Funiculus sociatus GB2-C1: one gene and its partner. The main gene of each other region encodes a partner of the protein of the gene in region 2 in a complex. Links are inferred from orthologs where the notes say so. Each region holds a gene or a part of one and is shown on either strand. Other genes may lie near its edges.

The links.
Region 1: the proteins of glmM (region 2) and cdaA are in contact, whole or in part, in a crystal structure (PDB 7OJS), measured with the Bacillus subtilis proteins. The link is inferred for Funiculus sociatus GB2-C1 from one-to-one orthologs.

Annotation. Positions count from the first base shown.
Region 1 is NZ_JAMPKJ010000079.1:6,177-16,378, reverse strand. What follows is about bases 4,375-7,188. They hold cdaA (diadenylate cyclase CdaA), read right to left. Parts: upstream 6,332-7,188; coding sequence 5,417-6,331; downstream 4,375-5,416. Other genes in these bases: lysA (diaminopimelate decarboxylase), read right to left, coding at 6,840-7,188; uppS (undecaprenyl pyrophosphate synthase), read right to left, coding at 4,671-5,420; NDI42_RS24990 (DUF3143 domain-containing protein), read left to right, coding at 4,375-4,585. In the rest of the region: NDI42_RS25015 (NAD(P)/FAD-dependent oxidoreductase), read right to left, coding at 1-91; NDI42_RS25010 (YaaW family protein), read left to right, coding at 172-1,014; NDI42_RS25005 (O-antigen ligase family protein), read left to right, coding at 1,234-2,703; NDI42_RS25000 (hypothetical protein), read left to right, coding at 3,059-3,574; NDI42_RS24995 (J domain-containing protein), read left to right, coding at 3,733-4,332; more of NDI42_RS24990, read left to right, coding at 4,313-4,374; more of lysA, read right to left, coding at 7,189-8,264; rimI (ribosomal protein S18-alanine N-acetyltransferase), read left to right, coding at 8,333-8,950; NDI42_RS24965 (ATP-dependent Clp protease ATP-binding subunit), read left to right, coding at 9,143-10,202. UniProt on the Bacillus subtilis protein: One of 3 paralogous diadenylate cyclases (DAC) in this bacteria, catalyzing the condensation of 2 ATP molecules into cyclic di-AMP (c-di-AMP). Upon expression in E.coli leads to c-di-AMP synthesis.
Region 2 is NZ_JAMPKJ010000022.1:52,988-63,332, reverse strand. Bases 7,389-10,345 are described here. They hold glmM (phosphoglucosamine mutase), read right to left. Parts: upstream 9,633-10,345; coding sequence 8,145-9,632; downstream 7,389-8,144. Other genes in these bases: NDI42_RS12650 (HAMP domain-containing sensor histidine kinase), read right to left, coding at 9,937-10,345; NDI42_RS12660 (hypothetical protein), read right to left, coding at 7,670-7,972; hpsL (hormogonium polysaccharide biosynthesis protein HpsL), read right to left, coding at 7,389-7,636. In the rest of the region: NDI42_RS12695 (GspE/PulE family protein), read right to left, coding at 1-599; NDI42_RS12690 (hypothetical protein), read right to left, coding at 961-1,356; hormogonium polysaccharide biosynthesis glycosyltransferase HpsP, read right to left, coding at 2,279-3,466; hormogonium polysaccharide biosynthesis glycosyltransferase HpsO, read right to left, coding at 3,503-4,678; hormogonium polysaccharide biosynthesis glycosyltransferase HpsN, read right to left, coding at 4,802-5,836; more of hpsL, read right to left, coding at 5,942-7,388. UniProt on the Bacillus subtilis protein: Catalyzes the conversion of glucosamine-6-phosphate to glucosamine-1-phosphate. Glucosamine-1-phosphate is used for cell wall biosynthesis.

The DNA of each region.
Region 1 (10,202 bases), on a different replicon or contig from region 2:
CAACCACAACTACTTTGTATCCAGCTTGGTGCAACTGGTTCGCACAGGTAAGTCCCGCCATTCCAGCACCAATCACCGCTACATCAAACATAGCTTGTCACCCACAGCCTTAAGGTATATATGAGTAGAATAAGGGACAGCACCGCATCTGGGGTCTGGGAGGATTGCAAGTTGGACGAGCTGAGAGACGCACTGGAGTTAGCTACAGAAGAAGAATTACAGCACCTGACGGACATCTTGTTCCGTCGCAAATTTAATCCCTTAGATTATGTTCAGACACCTGAACCGATAGACATCCAAAGTCAAGATCGCGAAAGTTGGTTAGATGCTATCGAAGATAGATTTCGCTTTTTGGCAGCAGATGGAGTGACGGTATTGCGGGGACGCACTGGCGAAGTGACGTATCGCCAAGCTTTGATTCAGGTTTGTCGTTACCTCAAAATTCCCTACTCCGCAGAACTTTCGACTACAGATTTAGAGGCAGAAGTGTTTCTCAACCTGATGGGACGGGTGTGGAAACAACTGCCACGACAAGAACAAAAAGCCATGACTGTCAGAATACAGGGAAGTCTGGCAAATTCTGAACTTTCCGAGCCGTTGCCAGTCAACTTGCAGCACGATCCCGTAGGTTTACTGGTCAAAGGTGGTAGCGCTTTGGCTGTTAGTTCCATTGTGCAGCCGATATTGCTGCAACAAGTAGCCCGTCAGTTTGCGATTCAGTTTGCCAGCTATCAAGTTGCCAAAGAAACAGTTATTCAAGGCGGTGCGGTGGCGGCGGCACAGTTTCAGAATTATCTGGCGCTGCAAACAGCTAAGCGAGGTATGGCGATGAGTGCTGCCCGCTATGGTGCCCTCCGGAGTGTATTTGCCTTGGTGGGGCCTGTGATGTGGGGATGGTTTTTTGCCGATTTAGGCTGGAGAGCGATCGCTACTAACTATGGTCGCATTATCCCGATTATCTTTGCCTTAGCACAAATTCGCCTCACTCGCTCAGAGTGCTGGGAAATGGCGTAAAAAGGTACTCGTGCGATCGCCTTAGCATCCTTAAAAAATCAGGGTGGTTTCATACAACCCTTAGAAAATATCGAAATTTGCGGCATTTTGTAGGGGCATGGCAATGCCATGCCCCTACTGCCAGCCAAAATCAACGTTCAAAAATTTTCTTTTAGTAAATGAAACCACTTTGCCAACCCTCCTTAAAAAAGGGGGTAGCAAAAGAAAAAGCAAAAAGAAATGAGGAAAATTCTTTTGCCTTCTTCCCAACATCCTGACCCCAGCTTGCAGCCCTCTTGGAACTATGCCCAGCTGGGGTTACTAATTTTTCCCTTCATTCCGATTCTGGGTGCCTTGGGAATATTCTTGGCATTGGTAGGCACCTGGAAGCAAAAGTATCGCACAATTATCCGTCGCCCCCTCAACTGGGGATTTGCTCTTTTGAGCGTAATCTTGATTATTTCAGCTGCTTTTGCCTTTAATCGCGCTGAAGCTTTTCTGGGATTAGCTAATTTATTCCCGTTTTTCCTCTTGTTTGCTGCTTACAGTCAACTGATCCAAACACCAAATCAGTTGCGGCGACTCGCTTGGATTCTGGTTATTCCTTCCGTACCAGTAGTTATTCTAGGCTTCGGACAGATATTTTTAGGTTGGGCAACTCCAGCACAGTTGCAAGGTATCGTGGGTTGGGCGCTTGAACCCAAAGGCAATCCCCCCGGACGGATGGCTTCGGTGTTTATGTATGCCAATATCCTTGCGGCGTATTTGCAAATTGTTTTCATTCTGTCGCTGGGACTGTGGATTGAAGAAACCAAAAGGCAAAAGCACCTCACCTCTAGCCCCTCTCCTCAAGACCTGAGGGGAGCCGGAGCTGAAGTAAGTCCCGTTAGGCCGCCTCACTTATCCTTTAGCTTTCTTAGGAATTGGGGGAGGCGGAGCCTCCAAAACGTGCGTTCCCAGGCTGAGACTGGGAACGAAGGTAAAAAAAGGGATTCTTATTGGCTGCGCTGGGTGTTTTTGAGTGTGGCGGTAATTGGGAATGCGATCGCTCTCATCTTAACCAACTCCCGCAACGCTTGGGCAATTGTCATCGTCAGTTGTCTCGCCTTTGCGCTCTATCAGGGTTGGCGTTGGCTAATTGCCCTAGTTGCAGGTGTTGCTACTACCGTCCTCTGGGCAGCTTTTGGCCCTTCGCCTGTGCGAGAATGGCTGCGAATCATTGTCCCAACTTACTTTTGGGCGCGACTCACCGACCAGCGTTATCCAGACCGACCAATAGCGCTGTTACGAACAACCCAATGGAAGTTTGCTTGGTCGATGACGCAGCAGCGTCCCTGCACTGGTTGGGGGTTACGAAATTTTACGCCTCTCTATGAGGCAAAAATGCAAATTTGGCTGGGACATCCCCACAGTCTGTTGTTAATGCTAACTGCTGAAACTGGCATCCCAGCAACAATTCTATTTTTTGGATTAGTCGGCTGGGTAATGGCTCAAGGTATCCTGTTATTAGCAAAGATGCACTTCACCGCTTCCCCACAAAATCAATTAATTATTTTTAGTTATTTAGTTGCTTTTGGTTGCTGCACTTTATTTAACACTGTAGATGTAACCCTTTTTGATTTACGAGTGAATACTTTGGGCTGGTTGCTGTTAGCAGCAATTTGCGGAGTAATTTATAGAAAGAAAGCGATTGTTTGTAATTTGAATTAGCTTTTTTAGCAAGCGTGGTAATTACTATAATTTTTAATCAAAGGCTGAAAATACACGTATTTTTTTGGAAAAATTACTAATTATTTTTATATTAATATCGCTTTTATGGGGATGCAGCTAGGCGGGAGACTTGCGCGTTCCGGAAATATAGCAATCCTAAAAGATTCGTGAAACCCTGTAGGGACAAAATACTCGTTCACAACTTAAATAGGATTGCTATAGTGAGGATTTATCAACAAAATATCAAGGTAATATAACAATCGTAACTCCTTTATCAACTTCTCTCTTGCCCCCTAGAGCGCCTGTACGGTTCTTTTTAAAGGTAGTCACAACTCAAATAGGATTGCTATAGCAGATGCAGGCAGTAATTAAAAAAGATTCTACTTTGGAGATTATTGGAGTAATATTCGTTATCACAATGGCTGCTACAGGCTTAAGTGGCGCTGCGATCACAATAGCTTTAGCAACTATTAGTGGTTCTGCTGGAATGATGGGCGGTATAGCAGTGATTGGAATCACAGGATTAATTGCTGTTGCTTTAGCTAAATTTAGCATGGGGATAGTAAATCAAATTAAAACCCAACAATTCAAAGTAGCTAATTCTATTTCTAAGCTTACAGAGGAAGTTATAAAATATTTAGAAAATGTGCCGGGAATGACTTTTGCTGAAGAGAGAGATTTTAAGAAATCTAGACCTATATTTACTCTTAGAGATAAAACGGTTGTTAGAACTTGGAAAACCCCGCTAGGAGTCGAGCATATCTTTTTGGCAGATAATAATGGGAAGATAATTTATGGTGGTTTTGTAGGTTGGATTCATTCCGATGGCCTGAAAAAAGCCATTAAAAAAATAAGAAAAAATTATACTTGATGTCTTGCGATCGCATCCCTACTCCCCTAACTCTTTACTTCATGCTGAGGGCAGTCGAGGCACAGGTGTCTTAGAATAATTGAAAACCATTCGTAACCAGGCAGAGTGGAGCTGCGGTGACTCATAACAGGGCAACTGCGAACAATGAAAGTCGAAGGATGCCATATCAAACAAACTTGGCAACCAGTCATTACGCCCTGCTGGGGCTGCATCCTTCAGCATCAGCAATCGAAATTCGCCGGGCTTATCGGGAACTCAGCAAGCGCTACCATCCCGATACAACAGATTTGCCAGCTAAAACGGCGACAGCTAAGTTCCAGCAGATCAACGAAGCCTACGCTACCCTCAGCAACCCAGAACGGCGACAGGCTTACGACATGAGAATTGGCTATTCCCGCATCAGCGTGATTCAGGCTCCGGGAAACTTAAACCGTCCAATGTCACAGCCCAAACCAACTTATTCCTCATCAGCTTACCTCGATCCCACTGACCGCCCCCTATCTGCTGGGGAAATTTTTGCTTTGTTCATCTTGGGTGTAACATTTTTGGGATGCCTGCTGTTAGCGATCGCTATTGGTTTAACACGAGGAGACACGGCTTTCCAAGTTTCCGGGCAGAAAATTCCGCCGCAAGTGTTGCAGCAGATAAGCATTAATCAACAAGCTATAACTGAACCTATCGCATCCCAACTTGTAACTGCACAAATTCCTTTTCCCAAATCCCTTTTGCCAAATCCATATGACTCTTCCCGCTGCTGATACCCCCCTATACAACCATCCCCTCCCTGAGATCGAGCAGTGGCTTCAAGGGCTAGGATGTGAACAAGACCGTGCAGACCTACACTGTTGGCACATTGCTCGACCTTCGTGGAAAGCCGAATTGTTACTGGATGTGGAAGAGCTAACCGTGCGTTATCTGCAAGCGGGTGAGGGTGGGCGCGATATCCTGCGCTCTTTCAAATACTCCCTCACTCGCCAAGATGTAGAAAACGCCGTTTTTTCTGGGCCTTAAAGAGTTTGCTTCTTTGCAGGTTGGAAAGTTGAAAGTTAGCAAGTTAACAAGCTTAGAGAAGCTTGAAACTTAGCAGCTTAACCCTTCAAACCTTCCCAAAACGGCGATCGCGTTGTTGATAGACACACAACGCCCGATGAAACTCCGTCCGGTCAAAATCAGGCCACAGCGTCTCTGTAATATAGAGTTCCGCATAAGCCATTTGCCACAGTAGGAAGTTCGAGACGCGCATTTCGCCACTGGTACGGATTAATAAGTCGGGATCGCCCACATTGGAAGTGTAGAGATGCTTTTCAAACAAAGCTTCATCAATTTGATCTGGCTGGAGCAAACCTTGCTGCACAGAGGTAGCGATCGCTCGACAAGCTTGCAAAATTTCCTCACGACCGCCATAATTCATTGCCACCGTAAATTGAATGCTGCGATTGTGCTGGGTTTCGGTCATTGAGCGCTCAATCTCAGCTTGAAGACTTCGCGGTAATGCGCCTAGATTCCCCATAAAATTGATTTTCACATTTTCCTGCACCATCTCTCGCAGCTCTTGCCGCAAGACCCGATCGAACAGCGTCATCAAAAAATCAACTTCATCCAGCGGACGCCCCCAATTTTCCGTAGAAAAAGCATAAGCCGTCAGTGCTGGAATACCCCAATCCTTACAGCAGCGCAGCAATTCCTTAAGCGCATTGACTCCCCGCCGATGACCCATAATCCGGGGTAGACCCTGACGCTTTGCCCAGCGCCCATTTCCATCCATAATTACCGCTACGTGCTTTGGCAGGCGGGTTTCATCCAGGTCAGCAGGCAGATTTTGTAAGACAGTTGGTTTTGGAGTCATTTCTTGTCACGAGAAGCCGGAGATAGAAGACGGAGCAAGCGCAAAATCAGTGCCTTTCCCTTATCGCTAATCTGGCGTCCTAAACTGCGTAGACCTGGGGCGACGGCTCCCTCCTCGATTGACGGCGAGAAACGCGCTTCTAACAGTTCTTTCAGCTTACTGCTGGTGAGGGGACGATTTAGGCTCCCCCGCTCCGCTAAGGAAATGGAGCCTGTTTCTTCAGATACAACGACACACAGGCAATTTTCGACTCGCTCGGTAATTCCCATTGCCGCCCGGTGTCGCGTTCCCAGCTGGCGCGATGCCGTGCGCTCAGAAAGGGGCAGAATCACCCCAGCAGCCATAATACGGGAACCACTGATAAACACTGCACCGTCGTGCAATAGGGTAGATGTCTGAAAGATGGTTTGCAAGAGTTCTTTAGAAACTTCAGCATCCAGCTTGACACCCTGAACGGAAAAATCGCGCTCATCAATCGTCCCACTCGTTTCCAGAATCATCAAGGCACCAGTACGGTTTTGAGACAGTTCTTTAACCGCATCCACAATTTCATCAACCACACTATCAGCCTTAGGGACGGCTCGACGGGAAGGTTGCAGCAACTGCACAATTTCTCCCCTGCCTAATTGTTCCAGAAAGCGCCGAAACTCTGACTGGAAGATCACAGCCATCGCCACAGCCGAGCCAACTACCAACTTTTCCAGCACAAAACTCAAAAGCACTAGCCCCAGTCGATTACTCACCGCTGAGGCCAACATTAAGACAATTAAACCCCGTACCATCCACAACGTGCGGCGCTCTCCAATAAACAGGAGTACCAGATACGTGAGGACTAGAACTAATACAATATCAAGGCTTTGAAGCACCAAGGCAGAAGTTCCGGCAGGGTCTTGACTAGGACCCGAATTCATTGAACTTTAATGGGATTTGCTGAAGTTTGCACCGATAGGTTAAAAGGCAAAAGGCAATTATAGCTACTCAACTTTAGTTATTTGTCAGAGTCTAAATCTAGTGTAACTGCGGTTACATCCTGCCAATCAGCTAAAATCTAATCGCTATTTTTATTTTTTCCTTTGCTTGCTTGAGTTTTTTAGCTCTACGGTTCGATTTTAGCTGACGCGCTTTTGGACGATTAAGTAGGTGAACATAATTAAACTAAACATAGCTGTTTTCTACCTAGTCCGGTATTGCTTCGGAATATATAGCGCTTCTCGGTTGAGTTAACTAAAATCAGGACTCACCCCCAACCCCTCCCAGAATAGGGTTGCGGGGCCAATTTCCCAGCCTCTCTCCGGAATCGCACAGAAAGCAAAATAGCGATATGAGTGAGAACTGCTATAGTTTTCAGGGGATTTGCTGGGCTTTTGCCCAGCAAACGTTTAATTAGGTTTACCCAATTAGCCGAAACCTGCCTAACAGTCAATTCCCAAAAGCTAATCGGTCGGGTATGCAATCCTGCCGAATTAAATCTTGGTAGGTTTCCCGCTGTAGAATCAGGTTGGCTTCTCCCTGACCTACTAAAACTGCTGCCGGACGAGGCAATCGATTGTAATTAGATGCCATGCTGTAATTGTAGGCACCTGTATCCATGACTACCAAGATATCTCCAGGCTCAGTTTTAGGTAGAGCCGCTTCTTTAATGAGAATGTCTCCGGATTCGCAGTGTTTACCAGCAAGGGTGACTGTTTGGGTAATGGGTTCTGACATCCGGTTGGCAACTACCGTGCGATAAATTGATTGGTAGGTGATGGGACGCGGATTGTCAGACATACCGCCATCAACGGAGACGTAGGTGCGGATGTCTGGAACCACTTTTGTGGAACCTACGGTGTAAGCTGTGACGCAGGCGGAACCAATTAGCGATCGCCCTGGTTCACACAGTAACTTAGGTAAAGGTATTTGTTGAGCTTGGCACGCTTGGGTAATCCCATCGCTAACGGTTTTTACCCAGTCCTCAATACTGGGGGGATCGTCGGATTCGGTGTAACGAATTCCTAAGCCCCCGCCGATGTTTAACTCGGTGACTGGCAAACCTAACTTGGCAGCTTTCCCAAACCACTGCACGATGACACCAGCTAAATCTTCATGGGGTTGGAGTTCAAAGATTTGTGAACCGATGTGAGCGTGTAACCCTATACAGTTTAGGTTTGGCTGCTGAGTGATAAAAGCAAATACTTCTTCTAGTTGATTAGGATCGAAGCCAAATTTACTATCTAGGTGTCCGGTGCGAATATATTCGTGAGTGTGACACTCGATCCCAGGAGTAAACCGCAGCATGATGCGGATCGGGGCTGGGGACTGGGGAGAAGATTCTGGCTTGGTTCTCAGTCCGGCCAGAGTTTTCAATTCTAGCCAGTTGTCTACGACAATGGTGCAGCGAGATTCTACAGCCAGAGTCAGTTCTTCCACCGATTTATTGTTACCGTGGAAATAAATTTTGTCGGGACTGACACCAGCTTTTAGGGCGGTGTAGAGTTCGCACCCGGATACTACATCAATTCCCAAGCCTTCCGAACGAGCGATCGCGCAAACAGCTAGGCAACTCCATGCTTTAGAAGCATACAGCACCTGCGAAGACCCGGCATAATGACGCTTAAAACCATCCCGATACTGACGACAAGCTGTTCGCAGCGTTTCTTCGTCCAAAATATAAAGTGGCGAACCAAATTGCTGGACAAGTGTCGTTACATCACATCCGCCAATTTCCAGACAATCCTGACTGTTGACTTTAGATGTCAGGGGCAAAAGTTCCTGATTTGGCGAGGGAGTTTCCTGAGTTTCTGTCGGAGTCGGTAGATACTTACGTCCAGAATTTTGAACCCCGACATTTGGTGTCAATAACATGATCTGATATTTGTCCTTGCTTAACAGGCATCGAGTGCGTCTTGTTTTTTAGTGTACAATTGTTAACTGTGAATTTTTTAGAACTTAAGCCGCTAACAGCAGAGCAGCTAAGTGCGGTAGTGGAGTTAGATAAACTTTGTTTTGGGGAACTGTGGACTCTAGATGGTTACAAGCGAGAGCTAGAAAGTCCTAATAGTGACTTGCTGATAATGGTCAGGGGTCAATCATCAGCGATCGCGCAAGAATTGTCTAGTTGTCAGTTGTCAGCTTCCAACAACCCCACCTTCCCACCTGACAACGTGGAAACTATAGTAGGATTGTGTTGCCTCTGGGCAATTTTAGAGGAGGCGCACATCACAATTTTGGCGGTTCATCCAGAGTACCGGGGTTTGGGATTGGGTCAGGCGATGCTTTACGCTTTACTCAAAAGTGCTTGGGAACGAGGGCTAGAATGGGCGACGCTAGAAGTGAGAACTTCTAATCAAGCAGCACGTTCTCTTTACGAGAAGTTTGGCTTTGAGGAAGTGGGCAGACGGCGACATTATTACAAAGATACTGGTGAAGATGCGCTAATTTTATGGCGCGGCGGTCTTCAGAAACCAGAATTTAAACAGACTTTAAGCGATTGGTACTTTACCGCCTCCGATCGCCTCGCCGCATCTGGCTTTAAATTTTCAGTATTTTAACCTACTCCTAAAGGTTAAAAAATTTAAAGTTTCTAACCTTAGATAGTAGACTTCGCTAATCCCAACTAATTAGATAGGGAAACTGTAATAAATAAATTGTGAGATCGTTGATTATCTGTAAGGTAACAGCCTCACAAAAACCCTATGTTAGAATCACGTTACAGGCACGCAGCAGGGAAATAACAAGCCGCCATGTTTGAACGCTTCACAGAAAAAGCCATTAAAGTAATCATGTTGGCCCAGGAAGAAGCACGTCGCCTGGGACATAACTTCGTGGGTACGGAGCAGATCCTCCTGGGTCTAATTGGAGAAGGTACTGGTGTAGCCGCCAAAGTCCTGAAATCAATGGGGGTAAACCTCAAAGATGCCAGAATAGAGGTGGAAAAAATCATCGGTCGCGGTTCCGGCTTTGTGGCGGTAGAAATTCCGTTCACCCCCAGAGCCAAGCGCGTTTTAGAGTTATCTTTAGAAGAAGCTCGTCAGCTAGGGCATAACTACATTGGAACGGAACACCTGCTTCTGGGTCTAATCCGGGAAGGTGAAGGGGTGGCGGCGAGAGTTTTGGAAAACTTAGGCGTAGACCTCTCGAAGGTGCGGACGCAAGTAATTAGAATGTTGGGAGAGACGGCAGAAGTCGGCGCACCAACTTCAGGCGGACGCACGAAGACACCAACCTTAGATGAGTTTGGCTCCAATCTAACTCAAATGGCATCTGAGGGCAAGCTTGATCCAGTAGTTGGTCGGGCAAAGGAAATTGAACGGGTAATTCAGATTCTGGGACGCAGAACGAAGAATAACCCAGTATTGATTGGGGAACCAGGAGTCGGAAAAACTGCGATCGCAGAAGGTTTGGCATCACGAATCGCCAACAACGATATCCCAGATATTCTGGAAGATAAGCGCGTCGTCACTTTGGATATTGGTTTGCTGGTAGCAGGCACCAAATACCGGGGTGAATTTGAAGAACGCTTAAAGAAAATCATGGATGAAATCCGCTCGGCGGGGAATGTAATTCTCGTGATTGACGAGGTACATACCTTGATTGGTGCGGGTGCAGCAGAAGGTGCCATCGACGCAGCAAACATTCTGAAACCCGCCTTGGCAAGAGGTGAATTGCAGTGCATCGGCGCAACGACGCTGGATGAATACCGCAAGCACATTGAGCGGGATGCAGCCTTAGAGCGGAGATTCCAACCAGTAATGGTAGGAGAGCCGACAGTTACCGAAACAATTGAAATTTTGTATGGTTTGC
Region 2 (10,345 bases):
CTAACATTGAGCGGCAGGGTGGTAATATCTCGCAGTACGCCATCAATGCGATAACGGACTCTTAAGCCTTCTGGCGCGGGTTCCATGTGGATGTCGCTGGCGCGGTTCCGCAATGCGCCGGAAATTAGGGTTTTAATCCGCCCAATTTGGTCAACTGCTTTGGAAAGGTATAGTTCTGTGGTTTCGCTGATGTTTTCTTGTTCCTGTTCTCCGGTGAGGGGATTTACCAGAGGAGCCGAGGAAATGGAGTTGGGGTTAAGATTTTGAGTGTGATACCAGGTGCGATAACTTTTGTCGGCAATTGGGATAACTTTAATGTCGGTGAAGGTGCGATCGCTTATTTCTTTGATAGCTTCCAACGACACAGTTTTCGGGCTTCCCAGGTAGTAGCAGTTTCGCCAGAGTAGCAGCGGAACCACTGGGGGCAAAACTTTTCTATCCTGAAATTCCCTAAAAAACCGATAACTCACTTCTCGGTCAAGTAGAGCTAGGTTAACACTTCCTTGCTCGTCGATCAGGAGTTTTAGGGCTTGTTCGCAGTCAATTTCGCGATTTTTCAGCCGTTGCCAAGCGGAGGGAGTAGCAGAGGATGTTTGCATTGTTGTTTCCAACTAAAACCAACAGCTGTAGAGGGGACTACCTTGTTTTAGCTTATGCGATCGCTCTTTGACACGAGAACGCGATCGCGTTTTATGCAGGGGATGCGATCACATCCCCTCGTAGTGGGTAGGTTTGACCAAATATTCCTTGGGCTATGGTTGAGTTGATTAATTACTTGAGGTGTCGAGTTATGGATAGAGAAGAATTGCTCAGAAAGTACGCTGGGGGAGAAAAAGATTTCACTGGCGGAACGAAGCCCAACGACGTGCTGGCTTTAGTCTTAACACACTCAAAGACTTATTCAGAATGAAATAACCCTGTTCTTAACAGTAGTTAAACGATAAGCATTGTGGTTTAAATCTAGGAGTTTTCTTTCTCCCAAGGAAGACAACTAAAGTCCCCAATCTCGTCTGGATAATTTGCTTTCGTCACTTGATGCAGATACCGCACAGCGTAAACCTCATCAATGAAGCCAGAAATTTCCATATCACCCACACTTAAAGCATTATATGGGCTATGTGCAGACCAAGTACCGTCTAAGCATTCCTGTATGTAGCCAAGAAGTATATTTTCAAAGAAAACGGTTTTTACGGCATACTCTTTAATTATTAAACCTTTCTTACGCATGGATGTAATTTCTGGTTCTTTCCAATTATTTCCTTGCTGATCATACCCGCAGAACATACTTACAGTAAAAGTATAGTTTTTCAAAGACTGTAGAGTAAAGGTATAGTGTTCGAGAGAGTCAATGGACATAAACTAACAAAGATATGTAAGATCGTGTAGGTTGGTTTGAGTCCACGAAACCCAACTTTATGAGGATTTTATTGGGTTTCGCTGATAAAACAGTTAAAAATAATTCTAGGTTAGGTTAACTCTATCCCGCAACCGAACAAATGCTTGTTGATGTTGGGTTTCGTTCCTCAACCCAACCTACTACTTTCTTAGAGCAGTAGTAAGCGGTAATTAATAGTAAGTATTCGTAACGCAAGTAGGCAGCAATGGGATTTTATATAACTAATTCCAAAATTATTTCTTTAGAAGACTGGATGCAAAATCCCCCTCATGGTACAGAATGGGTGGATGGGAAATTAGTAGAAAAAAACGGAATTACATTAACTCATGGTCGAATTCAAGCTGGACTCTCTGCTTACTGGGAAAATTACAGGCATTCTAGCACTCAAGAGGGAAGTGTCTATATTTCACCTCCCTGTCGTACTAATAAGCAGGGACGTTCTCCTGATGTTGCTTATCTGACACCAGAACTACTTAATCAATTTGGCGAACCTGCTGTATTTCCCCAGAGTTTCCCGCTAATTGCTAAAATTGTTTCGCCTACAGATATTGCTGAAGATGTAATTCCTAAATCTCAAGAATATTTACAGTCTGGTGCTGAGGAAGTTTGGCTGGTGTTTCCTGAGAATCGTTGGATTATTGTAGTTACTAAAAATCAGTGACTTGTGTTTATTTCTGGTGAGGTGGTTAGCACTCAAGTTGTTTTGCAAGGGTTCAGCGTGGCGGTAGATGAACTGCTGGGTTGAGATGCGATCGCCTTTGATGAAATTGAACAAATATCTAATGTGATGTTGATTTTTGTGCTTCCATCTCATCGTCGCTGAGATGCGATCGAGCTTAGTGAAATTGAACAAATATCGGATGTGATGTTGGGTTTCGTACCTCAACCCAACCTACTTTTGCTTGTAAGAATTTGTTGGTAAGCTTTAATGGTTGCTTGAGCGATCGCTTTCCAACTGTAATTTTTCAAAGCGTACTCTTGAGCATTGGTTCCCCGTCGCTGTCGTTCAGAAGCGTCAGCAAGCGAATCGCGCAATTGTTTAGTTAAACTCTCTACATCGCAGGCGCAAACCCAGCCAGCTTCTGCTTGTTGAATCTCCTCCCAGATATAAACTTGGTCAGAAATTACCACCGGGGTTCCGTTACACATCGCCTCGGCTACAGCAATGCCAAAGTTTTCGTAGTAAGAAGGGAGGACGAATAAATCGGCATCTTGTAGTAAGCCAGTTTTCGACTCACCAGTTACAAATCCGGTTATAGTAGTGCGATCGCGTAAAGGTGACGCTTGCAATTGTTCTCGAATTTTGTTCTCATAAGCTGGATCTTGCGGATTTCCACCCGCCAGCACAAAGTGAAAATCAGCACCATCTTCTAAAAGTTTTTCCAGGGCTGGAATCAGTAAATTTAGCCCTTTTTTCGGGTCAATCCGAGACATGAACAGCAGCAAAGGCTGAGTCTCCGGAATGCCTAATTCCTTTCTAGCTTGCCCTTTCGGGAGCATCGCTGGCTGCTTTACGCCCAAGGGAATCACCACATCTGGAGTTGAAGTTCCGAAGCGTTCGGAAATCTTAGCTTCTTGGGGGCTGGTGAAGTGAATGCCCGCCGCGCCTGCTAAGTTGGGACGTTCCAGCAACGCCGCATAAATCTGCTTGATTCTCTTCTTCTTGCGTAAGTCTGCGGGGTCTAGCGTCCCCAAAGGACGCATTAAATACGGTAAATGACGCGATCGCGCCACAGTCGCCGCTGCCGTGCTTACAGGCGAAAATAAAGCATGAATATGAGCTAAGTCAAATTCAGTCGCGTGTCCCGCTAACCAGCGCAACAAATCCAGGGAAAATTTATAGCGTCGAAACGGGGAACAGGGGAAATAACGCACCTGATAGCCGTTTTGTTCCACCGGGCGGTCGAGAGGCACATCCAAGGGCGGCTGACCGACATCTCCGTTGCTATTTGTTGTTAGTACCGTCACCTCTACACCTTCTTGCGCCAGCGCCTCCGATAGTCCTAGAACCATCTGACTAGGGCCACCATAGACAAGGGAAATCGAAGGAATAATTTGTAAAATACGCATTTGATAATTGTTAATTGTTTAAAAGCGTATTAGCTATTAGCTATTAGCTATTAGCTCTTTGTAAAAGTCTAATTGCTGCTTGGCTAAAGCTTTATTTGTATATTGGTTCATTACTCGTTCATAACCTAACTGCCCCAGCTTATCAGCTAAATCTGGTTGCTCTATTAGCTGTCGCAGACAATTTTGTAGTGCTGCCACATTCTTTTCTGGAAACACCAACCCAGCCTCTTTAATGACGTGAGGAATTTCGCCGGAGTCAGAACCAATAACTGGCACCCGGCAAGCCATCGCCTCAATCAGCACGTGACCGAACTGCTCTTTCCAACCAGCGGCAGTCAAAGTTTTAAACTGATAAGTTGTTTCTGAAGGTAGCACCAGCGTACTCATCAAATTTATATAGCGGGCTACCTCATCGTGAGACACGCTTTCTATTAAAATTAACCTATCTTTGATACCCAGTTCGGTAGCGCGTTCCATCAGCACTGACTGCAATGGGCCTCGACCGAGAAGCAAACATTTCCAAGAATGTTCTTGCAATCCACTTAACGCCTGCAAAAGCGTTATTAAGCCTTTCTCCTCCACAAATCGACCTACAAATCCAACTACAAATTCATCTGGTGAAATTCCATGTTTAGCAGCTAAATCTGGCTGTGTCTGGGGTTTAAATAAGGTTTCGTCTACACCCAACTGAGGCATAACTTTAACTGGGCCTTTGTAGCCGCGTTGCCGTAAAATGTCTACTCCGTCTTGATTCCCAGCAATAATTCCGTGAGTGTTCCGCAGATTATAAGCTTCCAGCAAAGAGATAGGAAATTTCAGTTTGTAGGGGAGATTCCACCAGGTAAAAAAGAGATTTTTTGCTTTCAATCCCAACAGGCGATTGAGGGCAATCATCTCCGCATAACCGAGAGCTTTTGCACCCTGCTCTACCTGAATAATCTGAGGGCGAAACTGCTTTAATAGCCCAATTAAATCAGCGCCAAATGTAAGAATTCCCTGATTATTCTGGCTGAAATTAGAAACTGGTACAATGCGAAAATTGCCTTCTTCACGCAGCTGAGTTTCAATAATCTTAATTTGGACACCCCCAGGCTTCCAACGCTTCGGCACAACGACAGTAACCTCAATGTTTGGTTCTAAATGAGCGATCGCGCGTAGTTTCTCACAATTGAGGTCAACGATATAAGTGTGACTAGCAACCAAAATCCTCATCGCGCAACTCCAAGTATAGTTTCTTGCTTTTTAACGCAAAGGGGCGCAGAGTTAGGCTTTCCTTTGCGAATCTTGGCGTTAACCTGAGCCTGCTTTGCGTTTAAATTCCGAATAATTAGCATTTCATCTGACGACGGAAGACGGACTATTGACGGCTGATGATTCTGCTTCTTGGTCTTGCTGAGTGTAAATTTGACCGTCTTGCCAGCTGGATTGGATAACTGTACTAAGTGCATTGAAAAAGCCTAAAGTGTAGGAAGCAAAGCGAGTCAAGACTTTTAAAGGGGAGCCGCTTTTGTTGCAAGGAGGATGCCCTAGTACATGACAGTCAAACAGCTTGGCAAAGAATCTCAGGCATTGACTTGGAGTAAGGTTTTTAAGCCCTAGTAGGAAGTGGTTGTGATAGAAGGTTAACTGATATTTTAGCGATCGCGTACTAATATCGTGGCATCCACCAGTTTCTTCGCCCAGGTGTACCAAATAAGCCTCTGGGTCATACCATATCTTGTAACCCGTCTGCCGTATCCGCAGACAAAAATCTGATTCTTCTCGCACCGCACTGCCACGAAATCGCTCATCAAACCGCAGTCCATACTTAGTAAAAATTTCTCGGCGGAAGGACATATTACAGCCTCTAGCTGTTAGCACTTGCTGCGGCTTTACCGTATGCACCAAATCAATATGATACCAGGCAATTCCAGGGTCCATCGCTTCTGGGGGTAAATATTCAATTTCGTAAAGGTTATCCCCCGATTTTTCCTTTTTTGAATCTGCCAGTTTCATCCGGTCGAATACCCTTCCAGCTACTGCCCCAATCTCTGGGTTTTCCAAATAGTTACGAGCGTGGGCTGTTAAATATTCAATTGGCATCTGTACGTCATCATCAATAAACAGAATAATTTCTCCAGATGAGCGCCGTGCAGCATAATTTCTCGCTCCAGGTAAACTAGCCCAATCAACTCGATACCAGCGAATTTTTCCCGACTCTGCTAGCTCTTCTAGATAAGCTTGAATTTCCGGCTTATGCGTAGCGGTTTGGTCAACTACCAGCACTTCAAAAGCTGGGTAATCTTGCTTTAAAACATCCTTTAGCGTATCTTGCAAAGGCTCCTCACGTCCGTAGGTGGGAATAATCACCGAAATCAAAGGCCAGTTCATATTTTACGGCTCCTTGCAAAAGTTATGAGTTGTAGAGGCGGGGTTGATGATAGTGCTGGCATCTCACAGATAATATACATAAACCTGCTCGCTGCGAGTTTTGAATTATGAGGGTTGAATCTTAACTTCTGGTTCATGACTCATAACTCTTGATTTATTGAGGTTTCTTTTCTTTTTAGGTTCAGGCTCATTTTCCAGAGCAGCTTTTAGCTTCTCCTGTTCTTGCTGCTCTATTTCTGGCAATTTTAAAATAACTCCAGCCAAAAACCAGTAATAAATGGCTACCGGGTCTGTATCAAGTGGATACCAATAGGTGTTGTAGCTGATAATTAAAATGAAAACCCAGAAACTGGCTCCAAAACTTCGTAAATTCTGCTCTTTAACAGAACGGTAAATTTTGAAGGTAATCACCGTGAGTGTGGTAACAAGCGCTAAAAAACCGATTGTTCCCACAGGCCCAATTTCATAGAGCAATTTTGGATAGTATGTCTCTATCAGCTTAACTTTGCCAAAGGAACGGGTAGAGTTTGTAGCTCGACCCAAGCCATTACCAAAAATTCCTTCTTGACCTTTAGATGTAAATTCAGCTTGAGAGGCAATAAATTCTGTGGGTGGCGAAGCATTCCAACGTGCAACAGCGCTATCTAACCGCTCTTGTACTATGCCAGGAAACATGGCCATGCCGATTGCTATAACTACAGCTAATCCTACTGCAATTGGTATAAATCTTTTCAGGTTAGCTATTTGACCTGTGAGTATTAGCAGGATTATTATGACAATGGGAACTAAGATCAAGGCTATTCTTTGTCCGCATATCACGGCATTGACAAACACGATTGCCATACCAGCTAAACCTCCCAGCCGCCAGAAAATGTTAGGGTCGCTGAAGGCAGTGGCATAAGTTAAACAGGCATTAGATATTAGGAACCATGCCCAGTGCCAGGGAGAAACGAACGTACCAGGCAAGCGGATTACTCCCTGCGACGTACTATACAGTAGAGAGCCACCGACTAAACACTTTGCCTCTAGACTGGCTTTAAATAAATCTGCTCCTTCGACAGCAAAAGCTTCTGTACTCTTACAGATGCCAGTGAGTAGCATATTGTACTGCGCCAATCCCAGCACACAACAGATAATAGCGAGAACTACGTGTAATCGAGTTAGGAAAAGTAACTCTCGCTTGCTACGAATTAGATAGTAAGCGCAAGCGATCAGGGGAAGGTATCCCAGCAGAACTTTCAAACCTAAAAGCCCCATTGCAATCGGCTGTTCGCCTGGTCTTTTGCTTATAAACTGCTGAGAACCATTTACTAACAGCAAGGTGACTATACAGAACCCCAACAAAATGTTTAAGGGTGTCTTCAGCCCTTTAGGAAGCAAGAAGGGCAAGCGTTTCTTTTTACATTCTTGATACAGGGCGATCGCTGCTGGAATATAAAAAGCATCTTTAGCTACCTGAAGTAGGGCATTTCCGCCAGCCAACATATATACTACCGTTCCTCCGAATGGCATATATATCAGGAATAACCAAAGAGCTTTACGGGGATATTTGTAGGAAAGAGCTATAGAAACTATTGCTCCAACTGCTCCCCCGGCTATTTTCGGGCCGCCAAATGGAAATAGGAATAAACCCAGAAAAAGAGAGCCAAATAAGGTGGCGCTGGTAAACCCTATGAATTCTTCGCGCTCCTGAGTAGCCTTACGCTTTAGTGCTGATTGTTCCTTCTTACTAAGAGCTGGAGCTTCAGGAGTTGGCTGCTTTTTAGATTTACTTTTCGATTTTGATTTTGTACGTGGCATGGTGGAGTAAAAATTATAAAATACTCCGTCTGATTACTTGGTTACTTCTATACAGATAGCATCCCCATGTCTATCTTTACTTTCGACAGTTCCAATGGGATTTGACCAATTGCCATACTCGCAGCGTCGTATATTTTTAAAACCATGCTTTATCGAAGCCTCTGTAAGTGATGGTTCATCCCACATCCATTGATGTCTTGAATTAGAGAATAATTCTTTAAGCCGCTCTTTAATAGTAATTCTACTTCCTGTGTTTCCCAATCCTTCAGCTACATCTATCCAAGACCCAATATTTAAACGAATGCCATTTTTATTCATCTCCATCGCCTGATTCATCGTTGTTTTTTCTCAATTAAAGTTGATGTTAGCCTAAAAGAGCAGATATGGGCTGGGCAAGATGCCCATTCCAAGATAGCTGCCTCAGGTTTATATTGGCAAATAAAATAATTAGGAGGACAGGCTTTTCCTATCCTCCCAGTAAGATTTAATTGAGTGGATTGCTGATGTCTCAGGAGACGGCTAGGTGTTGCTCAACCGCTAGTACCAGCTGTTCTGTCCAGTGGTACGTGAGTTCGGCGCTTTGGGCTTCTACCATAACGCGGATGAGGGGTTCGGTGCCAGAGGCGCGAACTAAAATTCGTCCAGAGTCTCCCATTGCGGCTTCGGCTTTAGCGATCGCATTCATCAATGGATCGCACTCTTGCCATCGCCGACGGCGATCGCGATCTTCCACTCTCACGTTCCGCAACACCTGCGGATATGTCTGGAAGCTTTTATCTACCAATTGTGATAGGGATTCTCCGGTGCTACGCACACGAGCCGCCAAATGTAAAGCGGTCAGCAGTCCATCTCCGGTGAGGCTGTAATGGTGACAAAGGATATGCCCTGATTGTTCGCCGCCCAGTTTTCCCCCTGTCCGCAGCATTTCTGCCTGGACGTATTGATCGCCTACAGAAGTCCTAACAAATTTGCCGCCTAGCTGTTTCCAAGCCAGCTCAAAACCTAAATTTGCCATCACCGTCGCGACAATCAAATCCCCAGGCAACTGCCCCGATGTTTTGAGGGTTGTTCCCCAGAAATAAAGGATATAATCGCCGTCAACGACGCGACCTTGGGAATCAACTGCCATCACTCGATCAGCATCCCCATCAAAGGCAAAACCTATATCTGCACCGTGCTGCTTTACGGCTGACTGGAGGAAGGCCAGGTGAGTGGAACCGCAATTAACGTTAATCCGATCGCCATCAGGAAGATCGTGCAAGCAAATAACCTCTGCTCCCATAGCTTTAAATACCGCAGGTGCCAGATGCACAGCAGCACCCCAAGCGAGATCCAGCACAACCCGCAAACCTTGTAATTTTATCGATGGTTGCAAACTTTGCTGAAGCGAGTCAACATAATTTCTCACCAATTCCGGTCGATGATAGTGCTGTCCCCAACTTTTATTTAAAATTGCAAAATTCCCATTTCCTCTCAACCCCGCTTCAATCTCCTGCTGCATCGCCGGGAGCAGTTTCGTACCATCTGAGCCAAAAAACTTAATCCCATTATCTTCTGGCGGATTGTGGCTGGCAGAGATCATCACTCCTCCCACCGCATCCGTTGCGCTCACCAGATGAGCAACGCAGGGAGTTGGGCATAGCCCCAAATTCCAAACTTCAAGCCCTGCCGAGGTCAGACCATCAGCAAGCGCCATCGCCAACATATCGCTAGAGTTTCTCGAATCCTGCCCAATAATCACTGGCCCGGCTGTTTTTGCCGATGCTCGCAGCACTTGTCCTGCCCAGAAGCCCACTTGCAAGGCGAGCGTTTCACTCAGCAGTTCTCCGAATTTTCCACGAATCCCATCTGTGCCAAACAGTGGTGTGGCTGGTAATGCTAGGGGACTCGAACCAGCTCTAAGATTAAGGTTTTTTACAGCTGGTGCCGCATCAGCCAAAGACAAGGTAGATTCAGACAGGCCAGAGGGCTGAGTCCGAATAGGGGATGAAACCATATTTTATAATCACTCCACACAACACACTTACAGTGGAGAATAGCACTTTCAGGATTGACACTCTACTGCTATAGGCACAGATATTTAGCCGCTTGGCAGTTACACTAGGTATGGTGGGACGATTTTGAAGGCAGGTTGCTTTCTTGTCCTGCCTCTGGGTTCACCCCATATAGCTTTTTATATATTTTCTTTCAATTGCCGAATATTAAGTATTTAAACCCAGATTCAGAATCTGAGCCAGCTTTGTGCGTTTGGTTCCACATTCGCCCACAGCATGGGAAAAGAGAATGAATGGATTTCTATTTTAAGAATGTTGAATAGGTAATGCGATCGCAAACTCGGTTCCTTGTCCAACCTGCGAAATTACCTCAATTCTACCGCCATGCTTTTCAACAATCTGGTAACAAATGGCCAACCCTAGCCCGGTGCCTTTTCCTACTGGCTTCGTCGTGAAAAACGCTTCAAATAGTTTACCTCGGATTTCTGGAGGAACGCCGGGGCCGTTGTCACAAATCCGCACCAGTACAGATGGGATATTATTTTCTGGAGTTACAGTTTCTGTATGAATCTCTATCTGTTTGACTGGTTGCTCTACTTGTTCTAGCAGAGCATCAATCGCATTGCTCAATATATTCATAAATACCTGATTTAGTTGAGCTGGATAACACTCAACCAAAGGCAAATCTCCATATTTCTTAGTAATTTCAATTACC